Regions from separate parts of the Duganella sp. AC237 genome, predicted to be linked through region 1. Evidence: riboswitches for the same ligand, from Rfam matches in the RefSeq annotation. Region 1 holds a riboswitch; the other holds the start of a gene.
What was found. A riboswitch is a leader RNA that binds a small molecule or an ion and turns the genes downstream of it on or off. The one in region 1 is predicted to bind glycine.

Region 1 (7,769 bases):
GTGGAGGAGGCCGGCGACAGCATGGCGGAGATCGTGGCCTCGGTGCAGCAGGTGGGCGACATCATCGGCCAGATCAGCGAGGCCAGCGCCGAGCAGGCCGAGGGTTTGCAGGGCGCGCACATGGCGATCCTCGAGATGGACCAGGTGACGCAGCAGAACCTGGCGCTGGTGCGGCAGGCGGCGGCGGCGTCCACGGGGTTGCAGCGGCAGGCGCTCAATCTGTCCGAGGCGGTGGCGATGTTCAAGCTGGAGGATGGTCAGGAGCCGAACGTCCCCCAGCAACCGGGCTCGCCGCGGGTGGTGCGCCTGCGGCTGGCGTCGATTAGGAATTGAGCGCACACCCGCAACCATCGCCGCACCGGATTGGATAATAAAAAGCAGGCAAACCGTGAGGCTTGCCTGCTTTTTGTTTGCGCGGCGTGCCGCGCAAACTCTCGCTTACTCGTAGTCGCTCATCGGCGCGCAGCCGCAGAACAGGTTGCGGTCGCCGTAGACGTTGTCGGCACGGCCGACCGGCGGCCAGTACTTCTGCTTGCGCAGCGACGGCACGGGGTAGGCCGCCACTTCGCGGCTGTACTTGTGCTCCCACTTGTCTGCGGTCAGCACCTCGGCGGTGTGCGGCGCGAACTTCAACGGATTATCCAGCTTGTCGAATTCGCCGCTTTCCACTTTGGCGATCTCGCCGCGGATGGCGATCATGGCGTCGATGAAGCGGTCCATCTCGGCCTTCGATTCGCTTTCGGTCGGCTCGATCATCAAGGTGCCCGGTACCGGGAAGCTCATGGTCGGCGCGTGGAAGCCGAAGTCCATCAGGCGCTTGGCGACATCCTCGTTGCTGATGCCGGTGGCGTCCTGCAGCTGGCGCAGGTCGATGATGCACTCGTGCGCCACCAGGCCGTCGTGGCCCGAATACAGCACCGGGTAGTGCGGCGACAGGCGGCGCGCGATGTAGTTGGCGCTCAGGATCGCGGTTTCGGTCGCGGCGGTCAGGCCTTCGGCGCCCATCATCGCGATGTACATCCACGAAATCGGCAGGATGCTGGCCGAGCCGTACGGCGCGGCGCTGACCGAACCGATGCCGGCGTTGTCGCGGATATAGCCATTCGAACGCTGGTTCGGCAGGAACTTGGCCAGGTGGGCGCCAACGCCGATCGGGCCGACGCCCGGGCCGCCGCCGCCGTGCGGAATGCAGAAGGTCTTGTGCAGGTTCAGGTGCGAGACGTCGCCGCCGAACGCGCCCGGCGCGGCCACGCCGACCAGCGCGTTCATGTTGGCGCCGTCGATGTAGACCTGGCCGCCATGGCTATGGACGATCTCGCACAGCTCCTGGATGCCTTCCTCGAACACGCCGTGGGTCGAAGGGTAGGTCACCATGACGGCGGCCAGGTTCTTCGAGTGCAGTTCGGCCTTGGCCTTCAGATCGGCCAGGTCGACGTTGCCGTTGGCGTCGCAGGCGGTGACCACCACCTGCATGCCGACCATGTTGGCCGACGCCGGGTTGGTGCCGTGCGCCGACGATGGAATCAGGCAGATGTTGCGGTGGCCTTCGCCACGCGACTGGTGGTAGGCCTGGATTACCAGCAGGCCGGCGTACTCGCCCTGCGAGCCGGCGTTCGGCTGCAGCGAGATGGCGGCGTAGCCGGTCACCGCGCACAGCATCTCTTCCAGCTGCGCGATCATTTCGCGGTAGCCGATGGTCTGGCTGTCCGGCGCGAACGGGTGGATGTTGGAGAACTCGGGCCAGGTGACCGGGATCATCTCGCTGGTGGCGTTCAGCTTCATGGTGCATGAACCCAGCGGGATCATGGTGCGGTCCAGCGCCAGGTCCTTGTCCGCCAGGCTGCGCAGGTAGCGCAGCATTTCGGTTTCGGAGTGGTAGCGGTTGAAGACCGGGTGCGTCAGGTAATCGCTCGAACGCGCCAGCGATGCCGGGAACGATTCGGCGACGGCCGCTTCGACGGTGTCGAAATCCGGGCCGTGGGCCGGGCCGCCGACAGGGTGGGCGAACACGGTCCACAGCAGGGCGATGTCTTCGCGCGTGGTGGTCTCGTCGAGCGAGACGCCGACGTGCGAGGCGTCGATCACGCGCAGGTTGACGCCGTGCGAGTGGGCCGACGCGTGCAGCTGTTCGGCGTTGGCGGTGGCGACGGTCAGCGTGTCGAAGAAGGTGTCGTTGGTGACGGTGTAGCCGAGCGTCTTCAGGTTAGCCGCCAGCACGCCGGTGTAGCGGTGCACGCGCTGGGCAATCTGCAACAGGCCTTTCGGGCCGTGGTAGACGGCGTACATCGACGCCATCACCGCCAGCAGCACCTGTGCGGTGCAGATGTTGGAGGTGGCTTTTTCGCGGCGGATGTGCTGCTCGCGGGTTTGCAGCGCCAGGCGGTAGGCCTTGTTGCCCTGGGCGTCGATGGTGACGCCGACCAGGCGGCCGGACATGCTGCGTTTGAATTCGTCGCGGGTCGACAGGTAGCCGGCGTGCGGGCCGCCGAATCCCAGCGGGACGCCGAAGCGCTGGCTGTTACCGACGACCACGTCCGCACCCCATTCGCCCGGTGGCGTGAGCATGGTCAGCGCCAGCAGGTCGGCGGCGACAACCACCATCGCGCCCTTGGCCTTGACCGCCTCGACGCCGGTTTTGTAGTCGCGCACCACGCCGTTAACGCCGGGGTACTGCAGCAGCACGCCGAAGGCGTCACCGATGCCGGAAAGTTCGGCAGGGTGGAAGCCCTTGACTTCGATGCCCAGCGGCTTGGCGCGGGTCTCGACCACTTCGCGCGTTTGCGGCAGCACGTCGTCGGCGACGTAGAACACGTTCGACTTCGACTTGCCCACGCGCTGGATCAGGGTCATCGCTTCGGCGGCGGCGGTGCCTTCGTCGAGCATCGAGGCGTTGGCGATGCCCATGCCGGTCAGGTCGGTGATGGTCTGCTGGAAGTTAAGGATCGCTTCCAGGCGGCCTTGCGAGATCTCCGGCTGGTACGGCGTGTAGGCGGTGTACCAGGCCGGGTTTTCGAAGATGTTACGCAGCACCACGCCCGGCGTCAGCGTGTTGTAGTAGCCCTGGCCGATCATCGACTTCAGGACCTTGTTCTTGCCGGCGATTTTTTTCAGCTTGTTCAACGCTTCCTGCTCCGGCATCGGCTGGGTGTATGCGCCGAGCGGCAGGGTGGCCTTGTTGCGGATGTTGGCAGGGACGATGGTGTCGATCAGGGCGGCGCGCGAGGCGTAGCCGAGGACCGCCAGCATGGCTTCCTGTTCTGCGGCGTCAGGGCCGATGTGGCGTGCGATGAAAGCGTCGCGTGCTTCAAGTTGGGTCAGGCTTGAACGGGTCATAATTTACGCTTCGGTGGTCTTGCCGTAGGCGGCTGCGTCCAGCAGGCCGTCGATCGCGCTGGCGTCGGCCGGCTTGATCTTGAACAGCCAGGCGGCGTAGGCGTCGCTGTTGATCGACTCCGGGGCGCTGGCCACGTCTTCGTTGACGGCGATGACTTCGCCCGACACCGGCGCGTAGATGTCGCTGGCCGCCTTGACCGATTCCACCACGGCGGCGTCGTCGCCGGCCGTGTAGCTCTTGCCGACCTTCGGCAGTTCGACGAAGACGATGTCGCCCAGCGCGTCCTGCGCGTACTCGGTGATGCCGACGGTGACGGTGCCGTCCGACTCAGCGCGCACCCATTCGTGGGATTCGGTGTACTTCAGGTCTGCAGGAATATTCATGTAAGGCTCCAGATGGGTAGGGGGCGGGTTCGAACTAGGATACTAAATCATTTAAACGGCGAGGATTTTACCGTTGCGGACGAAGGGCAGCTTGACCACCGAGGCGGCCAGCTTCTTGTCGCGGATCTCGACGTGCACGGTGTCGCCGACGGCCACGCCGTTGGGCACGCGCGCCAGCGCGATGGCCTGCTGCATGGTCGGGCTGAAGGTGCCGCTGGTGATCTCGCCGACGGCGTCGGTGCCGGCCACGATGACTTTCTGGTGGGCGCGCAGCACGCCGCCTTTTTCGCGCAGGATCAAGCCGACGAATTGGGCGTTCTGGCCCATCGCCTGCAGGGCAGCCTTGCCGATGAAGTCGCGCTCGGACACCAGGTCGATGGTCCATGCCAGGCCCGCGTCGAGCGGGTTGACGGTTTCGTCCATGTCCTGGCCGTACAGGTTCATGCCCGCCTCCAGACGCAGCGTGTCGCGGGCGCCCAGGCCGGCCGGCTTGACGCCGGCGGCGGCCAGCGCGTTCCACAGCTTCTCGGCCTGGTCGGCGGCGACACCGATCTCGAAGCCGTCTTCGCCGGTGTAGCCGGTGCGGGCGATCATCGCCTCGCCGAAGGCGGCGCTGTGCGCGAAGGCGACGTTGAACGGTTTCATGTCGGTGGTGCCGGCCTTCGATTCGGGGATCACGTCCCACACCTTGGCGCGCGCGTTCGGGCCCTGCACGGCGATCAGCGCCATGGCGTTATCACCATCCCGGCGCTGCGTGATTGTCACGCCGCTGTTGGTGGCGGCGTTCTGCGCCTGCATCCACGCCACGTCTTTTTCGGCGGTGCCGGCGTTGACGACCAGGCGGAACCAGCTCTCGTCGATGAAGTAGACGATCAAGTCGTCGATGACAAAGCCCTGCGGATTGAGCATGCACGAGTACAGCGCCTTGCCCGACACCTGCAGCTTGTCGACGTTGTTGGCCAGCAGGCCGCGCAGGAAGGCGCGCACGTTGGCGCCCTTGATGTCGACCACGCACATGTGGGCGACGTCGAACATGCCGACGTCGGTGCGCACGGCGTTGTGTTCTTCGATCTGCGATCCGTAGTTGACGGGCATGTCCCAACCGCCGAAATCGACCATCTTGGCGCCGGCGGCGCGGTGTGCGTTATTGAGTGGGGTGGCTTTGAGCGTCATAATTCCTCGGTCCATATCGAAAAGGGGTTAACAGAACATACAAGGAACGGCTAAAAAGCTGTTTCCACAATGATCGCAGACCCCTCTGTCCTTGGTACCTGAGAGATTACGGGCGAATCGACGCGAAGTCGAACTCGATTCCCGTGCGCCCCTTCGGTGGGCCGCCGGCGTGTGCCGCGGCCGCTCTCCAGAGTTGGACCAGTTGGCATCCCGCCGCGATAAAAAATCGAACGGCGGCCGCGCTGGTCCCTTGATCGGTCCTTTTGCCTGAGAGTTTTTGGGTAGTGCCCCTTCGGCGGCTGCGTTGGCGTATCGCCCGCAACCCTCTCCCGATCAAGACTCGGGAATATATGTCAGAAGGGCCTGAATGTCAATCTTGCGGGCAGGGCTGGATGGGGTGGTGGGCGGGGGCGCGCACGAATGGCGTGCAATAAAAACGCTATATAAACAACTATTTGCTAGAATAAATCACACTTATTCGAGAGCCCACCCATGAGCCAAGATCCAAATTCCTACGAGGGCCACGCGTGGTTCACCCTGTCAGGCGACGTCAACAGTGACATGGTGCGCCGTGTCTTCGACGCCGTTGCCGATATGACGGAGGACCGCATCACCACCGCCCACATCCTGATCCAGTCCAACGGCGGCTATGTCAGCGACGGCATCTGTCTGTACAATTACCTGAGCAAGTTGCCGATCAAGATCGTCACCTACAACGCCGGCGCGGTGGCGTCCATCGCCGTGATCCTGTTCCTGTCCGGCGAGGAGCGTTATGCCAGCGACACGGCGCGCTTCATGGTGCACAAATCGCACGCCAGCGCGCCGCACGGCGCCCGGCCGGACGCGTTGCGCATCATCGTCGAAGGCTTGCAGGCCGACGACGCCCGCACCGAGCAGATCCTGCGCGAACACGTCAAGCTGACCGAGGAGCACTGGCGCACGCACGCGTACTCCGACCTGCACCTGACGGCGGCCGAGGGCGTGGCGGTGGGGATGGTCAACGCCGTGAAGGACTTTGTGCCGCCGCGTGGACAGCGCGTGGCCAATATTTGATTGCAAGCTGAAACGGGAGCGGCGCCAGGGAGGCGCCGCCATGCCGCTAATTATGGTGGAGCCTGATTAGCGGTTTTTGTTGCCCGTCTGTTTGTTGCCGTCGTTTTTATGGCTTTGCCGGCCGGCTTCCACATGCTGCTCATGGGTGCCGCCCTGGGTGCCGGAGCGCGAGCCGCTGGACGACCCTTTGTCGCCCGATTGCTTGCTGCTGCCTTGACTGGAGCCTTGCTTGCTGCCACCGCTTTTTTGATTCGAGTTCATTTTAGTTCCTTTGTGAAAGTGAAAGAACGTACTCGCCACAAGCGCGCCGTGCTGACTGGAAAAACGGTGACACCGTGCGCGTTTCTGGTAGAGCAATGATGCGTTTTCGCTCAGGCACTTGCTATCGGAGTGCGTCTTGGGGGGCTGTAGGAACATGCCTCGCACTCGTCATTAAAACTCTTCCCATTCGACCTCACTGTTGAGCTTGCCGGATGCCTTGCCCAGTCCGCTGGCGGCGCCGGCGCGGGCGGGCGGACGGCGTGGCGCGACCGTGCGTTTTCCCGGCGAGGGCAGTGCCGGCTTGATTCGTTCGCGGCGCGCGCCGGCGGTGGCGAGCGCCGGCGGCGTCTCCTCGTCGTCGCGCATGTCCGCCGCGCCTGGCATGCCGGCGATGCCACGCGTTTTGAGCGCCTCGGCGGCGACCAGCGGCTGCCGCGCCCGCGCTTCCCGGTCCGCGCCGTCGTGCACGGCGAACGCACCGATCGCCTCGTTCAGCTTGCCCGTTTCGTCGCGCATCGACGACGCTGCGGCGGCCGCCTGCTCGACCAACGCGGCGTTTTGCTGGGTCACCTGATCCATCGCCGCGATCGCCCGGTTGACTTGCTCCAGGCCGGCCGTTTGCTCGGCGCTGGCGTCGGCGATCTCTCCGATCAGCCCGGTTACCCGCTGGACGCTGCCCACCACCTCGTCCATCGTCAAGCGTGCCTGGTCGGCCAGCTGCGTGCCGCGCACCACCTTGTCGACCGAGTCGTCGATCAGGCTTTTGATCTCCTTGGCGGCCGCCGCGCTGCGCTGGGCCAGGTTGCGCACTTCGGAGGCGACGACGGCGAAGCCGCGTCCTTGCTCGCCGGCACGGGCCGCTTCGACCGCAGCGTTCAGCGCCAGGATGTTGGTCTGGAACGCGATGCCGTCGATGACGCCAATGATTTCCGCGATTTTCTTCGAGCTGTCGTTGATCGACGCCATCGTGCCGACCACTTGGCCGACATCGCTGCCGCCGCGCACCGCCACCGCCGACGCCGACACGGCAAGCTTGTTGGCCTGCACCGCGTGCTCGGCGTTTTGTTTGACGGTTGCCGTCAGCTGCTCCATCGACGAGGCGGTCTCTTCCAGCGAGGCGGCCTGCTGCTCGGTGCGGCTCGACAAGTCCAGATTGCCCTCGGCGATCTCGGCCGACGCCTGGCCGATCGCCCGCGCGCCGCTTTGCACCTGGGCGATCATCGTCATCAAGCTGTCGTTCATATGCTGCATCGCCTGCAGCAGCTTGCCGGTTTCATTGCCGGACCGTACTTCGATGCGGGTGCTCAAGTCGCCGTCGGCAATGCGCTGCGCCACCAGCATCACTTGCTGCAGCGGCGCCGAGATCGAGCGCGCCAGCCAAAACGCCAGCAGCACGCCAAAGCCGATCGCCGCCGACAGCAGGGCCAGCGTGACGATGCGCCCGGCCAGGTACGCCTGGTCGGCGCCTCGTGCCGCCTGCCGGCCGCCTTCGAGATTGCTGGACAGTAATTTGTCGAGCTGGCCGCTGACGGCGTCGAACGCCGGCAGCGACGAGCCCTTGAGCA
Region 2 (7,769 bases), 400 kb from region 1:
GAGATAGACGGCCACGAACTGCTGGCCGGCGCCAGCATCGGGGTGGCCATCTATCCGCAGTCGGCCAGCACCGCCGACGATTTGATCGCATGCGCCGACGATGCCATGTACAAGTGCAAGGCGGAGCGCAAAAAAGCGCGCGCCCTCACGATCGACTAGGGTCGGCCAAGTCGGCCAAGTCGGCCAGGGGCCGGTCAATCGCGGCCGGCGCCTTCCACATACACCTCGTCGCCGCAGCCCACCGCGCGCACGCGTACCGGGGCGGCGTTGCCCACCATCTGCTTCAACTCACCGTCGGTGCTGAATTCGAGCGGCAGCGACAGGCGGATCTCCTGCAGGTACTTGCGCTGCGTGCAAATCAGGGTGATGCTGTCGGCCACCTGGGCGCCGTAGCTGGTCTTGACCCGCTCGAAGAACTCGTTGACGCGGAACGACTTGCCCACGCTGCCCAATACGATCTTGCCCACCTCCGAATCATTCACCACCCGCACCGCCGACACGGCCTTGATGAAGTAGTCGTCCGGCGACAGCGATTGGCATTTGCCATGCTTGTTCCACTCGTAGGCGCCGAATGTGCGCTCGTAGAAGAAGTTGGGCATCCATGGCGCGATCTTGTCGATGGTTTCCTGCTTGAGCGAGAACTGCTCGCCCTTGCAGCTGCCATAATTGGTGCCGCACTCCTTCTTGTTCGGCCACAGGCCGTGCAGGTTCAGGTTCTTCGCCTCCAGTTTGCCGCCGTTCATGGCGTCGCATTCTGGCTTTTTGCCGTTGTATTTCACATGCTCGCAAAAACCCGGCTGCCAGGTGATCGCCAGCAGATAGCTATCCTGCTTGTTGGCGATGTTGCACACCCCTCCGGCGGCAGCGATCTCGCGCCCGCGCTGCGCCTTGGTCGGCTTATCGCTCAACTCCGGCGTGCCGCATTCCTTGCGCACCCAGCGCAATGCCGGCTGCGCGCCCGGCACCTCGACCCTGATCCAGTCGTAATCGACCTTGTTGATTTCGCGGACCGTGTACTCGGTCCCCGGCACGATTTTCTGCGCGCCCGGGTTGTTCTGTTTGGCGAAGGATGTGTAAGCCTCGCAGCTTTGGGTGGCGGTGAAACTGCCATTGGCCGATTCGCTGGCGCTGCAACCGAACGCGGTAAAAACAAGCAGCAAGGCGGCTGCGGGGACGGTGTGGCGATGCATTCAAACTCCTCAGGTTGGTCAAGTGCCAATATCTTAGCGGACTTATCGCGGCGGGTGGGAAGCCCTTTTCTATCGAAAACAGCCGCCGGCACCGCGACTTGTGGCAACCGCACGACGAATCGAAGGCTTGCCGTCCGTGATAGGCGATAGTTTCTTTATGACATGATATTCTCGGTTACCGACTGATCCTGCGAACCACAATGATCTCCAACGAAACACGCCTGAAGTGGGTGGCTTTCATACTGCTCGTCTTCATGGGTGGCGTCGGCACGCTGCCCTTCCTGACCAACCGCAGCGTCCAGCACACCATGGCGCAGTTGAAAGCCACTTCGGCCAGGGAACGCCACTACCAGTCGATCCTGGGGTTGCTGGTGGACGCCGAAACCGGCCAGCGCGGCTTCATCCTGACCGGCAAGGAGGAGTTTTTGCAGCCCTACCATGCGGCGGTCAACATGATCGAGCCGCTGCGGGCGACGCTGTGGCAGGAAAGCGCCGACCCGCGCGAGCGCAAAGCGCTGGCCGACGTCAAGGTCTCCATGGACCTCAAGCTAGGCTTGATGGCCGAGACGATCGCGATGCGGCGCGAGCAGGGATTCGCCGCCGCCGAAAAGGTCGTCGCCGCCGGCGCCGGCCGCGCGCACATGGACATCCTGCGCAATCTGATCGGCGGCGAGCTGTCCTCGCTGTCGATCCACCGCGACGAGTTGCGCGAGCAGCTGACGCACGGCGCCCGCAAGGCCATGTACATCAGCGCGGCAGTCAACATCGCCGAGATGATACTGCTGGCGGTGGCGTTGCTGGTCGGTCTGCGCTCGTTGCGCGCGCGCGCGAACGCCGAAAGGCTGGCGGCGGAAAACACCGGGGCGCTGCGCCGCGCCGCCGCCGCGTCGGAGCTGCGCAACCAGCAGCTGGCGGTCAGCGCCGACATGCTGCACGCGCTCGAATGCGTATCCACCGTCGAAGAAGCCTCGCTGATCGTCTCCACGTTCTGCAAAAAGCTGGTGCCCGGCGTATCCGGCAGCCTTTACCTGTATCGCAACTCGCGCGACACGCTGGAGCGCAAGGCCAGGTGGGGCGACATTGCCGACGACGCCGATGGCATCGAGCCGGAACAGTGCTGGGCGGTGCGGCGCGGCACCGTCCACGTCTGCGCCGGTGACGGCGATCTGCAGTGCCGGCATGGCAGCGCGGGCGACAGCGGCGCCGGTCCGCGCGTCTGCATGCCGCTGGTGACGCAGGACGCCGTGCTGGGATGCCTGACCCTGTACGCGGCGCCCGAGCAGCACGACATCTTCGAACGCCAGCGCGAGGTACTGGCCACGCTAAGCGAAGAGATCTCCATGTCGATGAGTAACATCAAATTGCGCGAGACCTTGCGCCTGCAATCGATCATCGATCCGCTGACCGAGTTGTACAACCGCCGCTACATGGACGAGACGCTGCGGCGCGAGCTGATACGCTCGCAGCGGAACGCGAAGCCGCTGGCGGTCATCATGCTCGATCTGGACCACTTCAAGCGCACCAACGACACCTACGGCCATGACGGCGGCGACGCCATCCTGAAGCGGGTGGCGCAGGTGCTGTTGACGAATATCCGCGCGTGCGACGTCGCGTGCCGCTTCGGCGGCGAGGAGATGGTGGTTCTGCTGCCAGATTGCGACATCGACCTGGCGACCGAGCGCGCGCAGCTCTTTCGCGGGTTGATCGAGGCGCTCCAGGTCGCGCATGGCGGCCACACGGTGCGCACGACGGCGTCGCTGGGCGTGGCCGGGTACCCGGAACACGGTGCCGAGCCGGCGGCACTGTTCCAGGCGGCCGACAAGGCGCTTTACCAGGCCAAGCGTGACGGCAGAAACCGCGTCGTCCGGGCGCTGGCCCCGGAGGCGGCCAGCGCGGATCAGCGCCGCACGGAAGCTCACGAAAATCGCGTATCCTAGACGGTTCACACATCTAACGCAGAGCGCACGCCATGGCGACAAAACCAGTTACCAAAGCCGAAACGGTCCTGCTATCGGGCGGCAATCCGCAAATCCCCAAGGCCTATGGCGACGCGCCGGTGCAGGCCTACATCGCCGCGATGCCGGGCTGGAAAAGCGATCTCGGACGACGTCTGGACGAGATCATCGTCCACACCATACCCGGCGTGAACAAGGCCGTTAAATGGAACACGCCGCTATACGGGATCGCCGACCAAGGCTGGTTCCTGGGTTTTCATTGTTTTACCAAGTACGTCAAAGTCACCTTCTTCAACGGCGGTTTTCTCGATCCGCTGCCGCCGGGGGCGTCCAAAACCGCCGGCGTGCGACATCTCGACCTGCGCGAGGACGACCCGCTCGACGAAGCGCAATTCGCCGAGTGGGTGCGACAAGCCAGCCGGTTGCCCGGCGAGCGCATGTAAAGGCCGTCAGGCCACTTTCGCGACCCGCGCGGGCGCTTGCCGCCCGCCCTCCCGCCCCGACGCGGCGAAGATGGTCTCGGCGATGATGTCCGCCGTCGCCGCCGACAGTGTCCAGCCCAGGTGCCCGTGGCCGGTATTGTAGAAGACCGTCGGCGCCTTGCCGCGCCCCACACGCGGCATCAGATTGGGCATCATCGGCCGCAGCCCGGCCCATGGCGTCACGCTGCGCGTGCTCACCCCCGGGAAGCATTGCTGCACCCACTTCACCAGCGGGGCGATGCGGTCGGCCCGGATATCGCGGTTGAACCCATTGAACTCCGCCGTGCCGGCCACGCGGAAGCGGTCGTCGCCCAGTCGGCTGGTCACCAGCTTGGTCTCGTCGTCGAGCAGGCTGACGGTCGGCGCGGCGGCCTGGCTGGCGGCGTCGTTCAGGTGCACCGTGATCGAATAGCCCTTGACCGGATAGACGTTGACGCGGTCGCCCAGCATCGCCGCCATCGCGCGGCTGGCGGTGCCGGCGCAAACGACCACCGCGTCGTAGCGGCGGGTGGTGCTGAAACCGTCCTCCTCGACGGTGATGTCGACGCCGTCGGCGCCCGCCCGCATGGCCGTCACCTGCTGGCCGAAGCGCAGTTCGGCGCCCAGCCGTTGCGCCGCCCGCGCCAGCCCGGTGGTGAATTTGTGGATATCGCCGGTGCTGTCGCTGACGGTGTAGTGGCCGCCGTAGTAGTCGCCGCGCAGGGTCGGCTCGATGGCGCGCATCTCCTCCGGCGTGACGGCGCGACGCGCCAGCCCGCCCTGCATCAACAGCTTCGACACGCCCGCCGCGTGCTCGAATCCGGCGCGCTCGCGGTAGATGTGCAGGATGCCTTCGCGCTTGAGGTCGAAGGCGATGTCTTCGTCCCTGGCCCACTGGAACAGGTGTTCGCGCGCCGCCAGCGCCAGCTGTGCGGTGGCGATCGTGTTGTCGCGGTAGTGCGGGATGGCGGCGATGAATTGGGCGAACCACGACAGCTTGTGCCAGCCCGGCTTTGGATTGACCAGCAGCGGCGCGTCGTTCCTCAGCATCCACTTCAGGCCCTTGGCGATGGTGGACCGGTGATTCCACACTTCCGCGTTGGAGGCGGACAGCTGGCCGCCGTTGGCGAACGAGGTTTCCATCGCCGCGTAGCGGTGGCGTTCGAGCAGGGTGACGGCGAAGCCGCGTTTGGCGAGGGCGTAGGCGGTGGTGACGCCGGTGATGCCGCCGCCGATGATTGCGATGGTTTTCATGAAGATTCCAGACCGTCAAAGGGGATGGTCTCGGCGCACATGCGCAAAGACACCCCCTCTGTTCTGGACCTGAGAGATTCACGCCGGGCCGCGATGGCGGCAGCGCTTGCTCCTTCGGTGCGGGTGGACGACGTCCGAGTCCTGCCGCTCTTCAGAGTTTAAAGTGCTGTATCGGTCCTTTTGCCTGAGAGTTTCCGGGGCGGTTGCTCCTTCGGCGCCGTCCGTCAGCGCGATGCTGGAACAGTCTCTCCCGATACGGCGGTGGCTTTTGGCCACAACGGGCGTAGCTTACCTGAAAAATTGCGGCTTATCCACCCGACCCGCACCCACCCGGCGCATTGGGTTCGCGGCAACCCGGCCGTGGGATGGGATACTTGGCCAACCCGCGCTACGAGATAATGCATGTGGCGCATCACCATCGCCACCACTTCCACTGCGTGAAATGCGACCGCGTGTTCGATATCGAGGGCTGCCCTGGCCATATGGACAGTCTGGCGACCAAGGGGTTTACCATCGAACGCCACGAGTTGACCTTGTACGGCGTCTGCGCCGAATGCTCGGCCGCCGGCGCCACGCCGCCGCCCCGGCCCCAACCCGCCATCAGCTTGACCCGGCACGGCGCCGGCAATCGGCACGCCGGTTTGTGCCCGCCGCGATCCGCCATGCCCCGCGCCTGCCCTGCGCGTGCGACAGCGTACATCGCTTAAAATCGAACTTAGGCATACTTATCGTTACCCCGAAATAACTTGATGAAAGCGAGACATGGCAGAGAATGAAAAGGCGGCGTCGCCCGCCCCGGTGATGGATGCGGAAACCCTGGAGTTCATACGCGGCGTGTTCACGCTGGTGCGCGGCGGCGACGCGGAACGTCTGGCCGGCATGGTGGCCAAGGGCTTGCCCGTCAGTTTCCGCAATGAGAAAGGCGACAGCCTGATCATGCTGGCCTGCTATCACGGCCACCTGGACACGGCGCGCGTGCTGCTCGAAGCCGGCGCCGACCCGAACGTGCCGAACGACCAGGGCCAGACGCCGCTGGCGGGCGTGGCCTACAAAGGCTATCTGGACATCGCCGAGCTGCTGCTGGCCCATGGCGCCGACATCGAAGGCGCCAGCCCGGACGGCAAGACGCCGCTGATGATGGCGGCCATGTTCAACCGCACCGATATCCTCAAGCTGTTGATCGAGCGCGGCGCGGCCGTCGATGCGGTCGACAGTCGGGGCATGACGGCGATCTCGCTGGCGCAGACGATGGGCGCGAAGGACACGGCCGCGCTGCTGGCCGAAAAAAACCTGTAAGCCACGCTGCGGCGACCCCGACCCGTCCCTCCCGCCCTCATGCCCCGATCAGGCCTTGCCCGCACACGCGCAGGGTCGCGCCGCTGATGCCGAACGCGGCCGGGGTGCTGAGGAACGCGATCAGTTCGGCGACGTCGCGCGGCTGCCCGCTCTGCTTGACGGCATTGAGGCGCCGGCCGATCTCCCGCACGACCATGGGCATGGCGTCGGTCATCGGCGTATCGATGAAGCCGGGCGCCACGGCGTTGATGCAGATGCCGCGCGGCGCCAGCAGCGGCGCCTGGGCGGCGACATAGCCGATCAGCGCGGCCTTGGACGCGGCGTAGTTGGTCTGCCCGAAATTGCCCGCCACGCCGCTGACCGACGACAGGCAGACAATCCGGCCGTCGTCGCGCAGCACGCGCCGCTCCAGCAAGCGCTGGTCGATCGCGATCACGGCGGCCAAGTTGACCTGCACCACCAGATCCCAGAAATGCTCCTGCATATTGGCCAGCGTGCGGTCGCGCGTGATGCCGGCGTTGTGGACCACGACGTCGACGCCGCCGAAGCGCTCGAGCAAAAAGTCGGCAAGACGCCCGGCGCTGTCCGGCGCGGCGATATCGGCGAGGAAGGGCACGGCGGCGAAGCGGTCGCAGGCCTGGTGCAACGCATCCGCCGCGCCCGGCACATCGAGCGCGACGACGGTGGCGCCCTCTTGCGCCAGCCGCTCGACCACGGCCAGGCCGATGCCCCTGGCGGCGCCTGTCACCAGCGCGACCTTGCCGGACAACGCCTGCGTCGACGACATGCTGGCGGGCGCCGCCACGTTGGCCGCCAGGTGGAACGCCTGCCCTGTCACGTAGGTGGTGCGGGCGCCGCAAAAGAACCGCAGCGGACCGTCCAGGCGGTCGAGCGCGTCGCGCGCCACATAGCCGAGATTGACCGTAATACCTTTGGCGCCGATTTCCTTTGCCAGCGAGCGCACAAATCCTTCAACGCCACGGGCAACGGCGGCGGCGGCCGGCGTGGCCGCGGCGCCGGGATCGGCCGCCAGTATCAGCACCCGGCCATTGCGAACCAGCCGCCGCACGACAGGATGCAAGCCGTCGTACAACGCCCGGTAGTCCTGCGGCGCCACGCAACCGGTGGCGTCCATCGCGACGATATCGAGCGGCCCGGCGCCGGCGGCCGGCCCGTCCAACGCCGCCGTGCCGGCGCGGACAAAAGCCGCCGCCATCGCCTCGGCCGCATAGCCGCCGGCCGTCCGGCATAACAAAACGCGTTTGCCATCGAACGGCCGGTCCACATACGGTCCCGCCTCGCGCGACAGCGGCACCGGGTTCGGCAGGCCGATGGCCCTGGCGATGGCGCCGGTGATCGGGTTGCCGTTCAAGCGCATTAACAAATCGGACATGTGATTCTCTTCGGTGCGGGTAACACCGCATTATGCCCGCACCGGCCGCTGGAGACGTTCCAGCCCGGTTTGCCGTCCACCCGCAAGACGCCGGCCCGGCCTCAGTCGAGCAAGCCGAGCATTTTGGCCTCGTAGATCGCCTCGGCGCGCGAGTTCACCTTGAGCTTGCGGTAGGTGCGCCGGATGAAGGTCAGCACGGTGTGGCTCGACACCGCCATCA

Region 2: linked by a shared signal. The riboswitch ahead of AC0IYS_RS16760 (D-amino acid dehydrogenase) and the one ahead of gcvT (glycine cleavage system aminomethyltransferase GcvT) in region 1 are both predicted to bind glycine.

Annotation. Positions count from the first base shown of each region.
Region 1 covers NZ_CEEDEW010000003.1:4,179,136-4,186,904, reverse strand. Annotated here, with positions in the region: gene AC0IYS_RS18500 (methyl-accepting chemotaxis protein) at 1-333, shown strand, start outside; gene gcvP (aminomethyl-transferring glycine dehydrogenase) at 439-3,333, opposite strand; gene gcvH (glycine cleavage system protein GcvH) at 3,337-3,717, opposite strand; gene gcvT (glycine cleavage system aminomethyltransferase GcvT) at 3,769-4,890, opposite strand; glycine riboswitch at 4,966-5,091, opposite strand; glycine riboswitch at 5,136-5,232, opposite strand; gene AC0IYS_RS18480 (ATP-dependent Clp protease proteolytic subunit) at 5,383-5,943, shown strand; gene AC0IYS_RS18475 (hypothetical protein) at 6,010-6,204, opposite strand; gene AC0IYS_RS18470 (methyl-accepting chemotaxis protein) at 6,376-7,769, opposite strand, start outside.
Region 2 covers NZ_CEEDEW010000003.1:3,775,515-3,783,283, forward strand. Annotated here, with positions in the region: gene AC0IYS_RS16740 (cache domain-containing protein) at 1-159, shown strand, start outside; gene AC0IYS_RS16745 (ribonuclease T2 family protein) at 195-1,190, opposite strand; gene AC0IYS_RS16750 (diguanylate cyclase) at 1,391-3,127, shown strand; gene AC0IYS_RS16755 (DUF1801 domain-containing protein) at 3,160-3,588, shown strand; gene AC0IYS_RS16760 (D-amino acid dehydrogenase) at 3,595-4,860, opposite strand; glycine riboswitch at 4,909-5,022, opposite strand; glycine riboswitch at 5,023-5,123, opposite strand; gene AC0IYS_RS16765 (hypothetical protein) at 5,265-5,567, shown strand; gene AC0IYS_RS16770 (ankyrin repeat domain-containing protein) at 5,623-6,156, shown strand; gene AC0IYS_RS16775 (3-oxoacyl-ACP reductase) at 6,194-7,549, opposite strand; gene AC0IYS_RS16780 (LuxR C-terminal-related transcriptional regulator) at 7,651-7,769, opposite strand, start outside.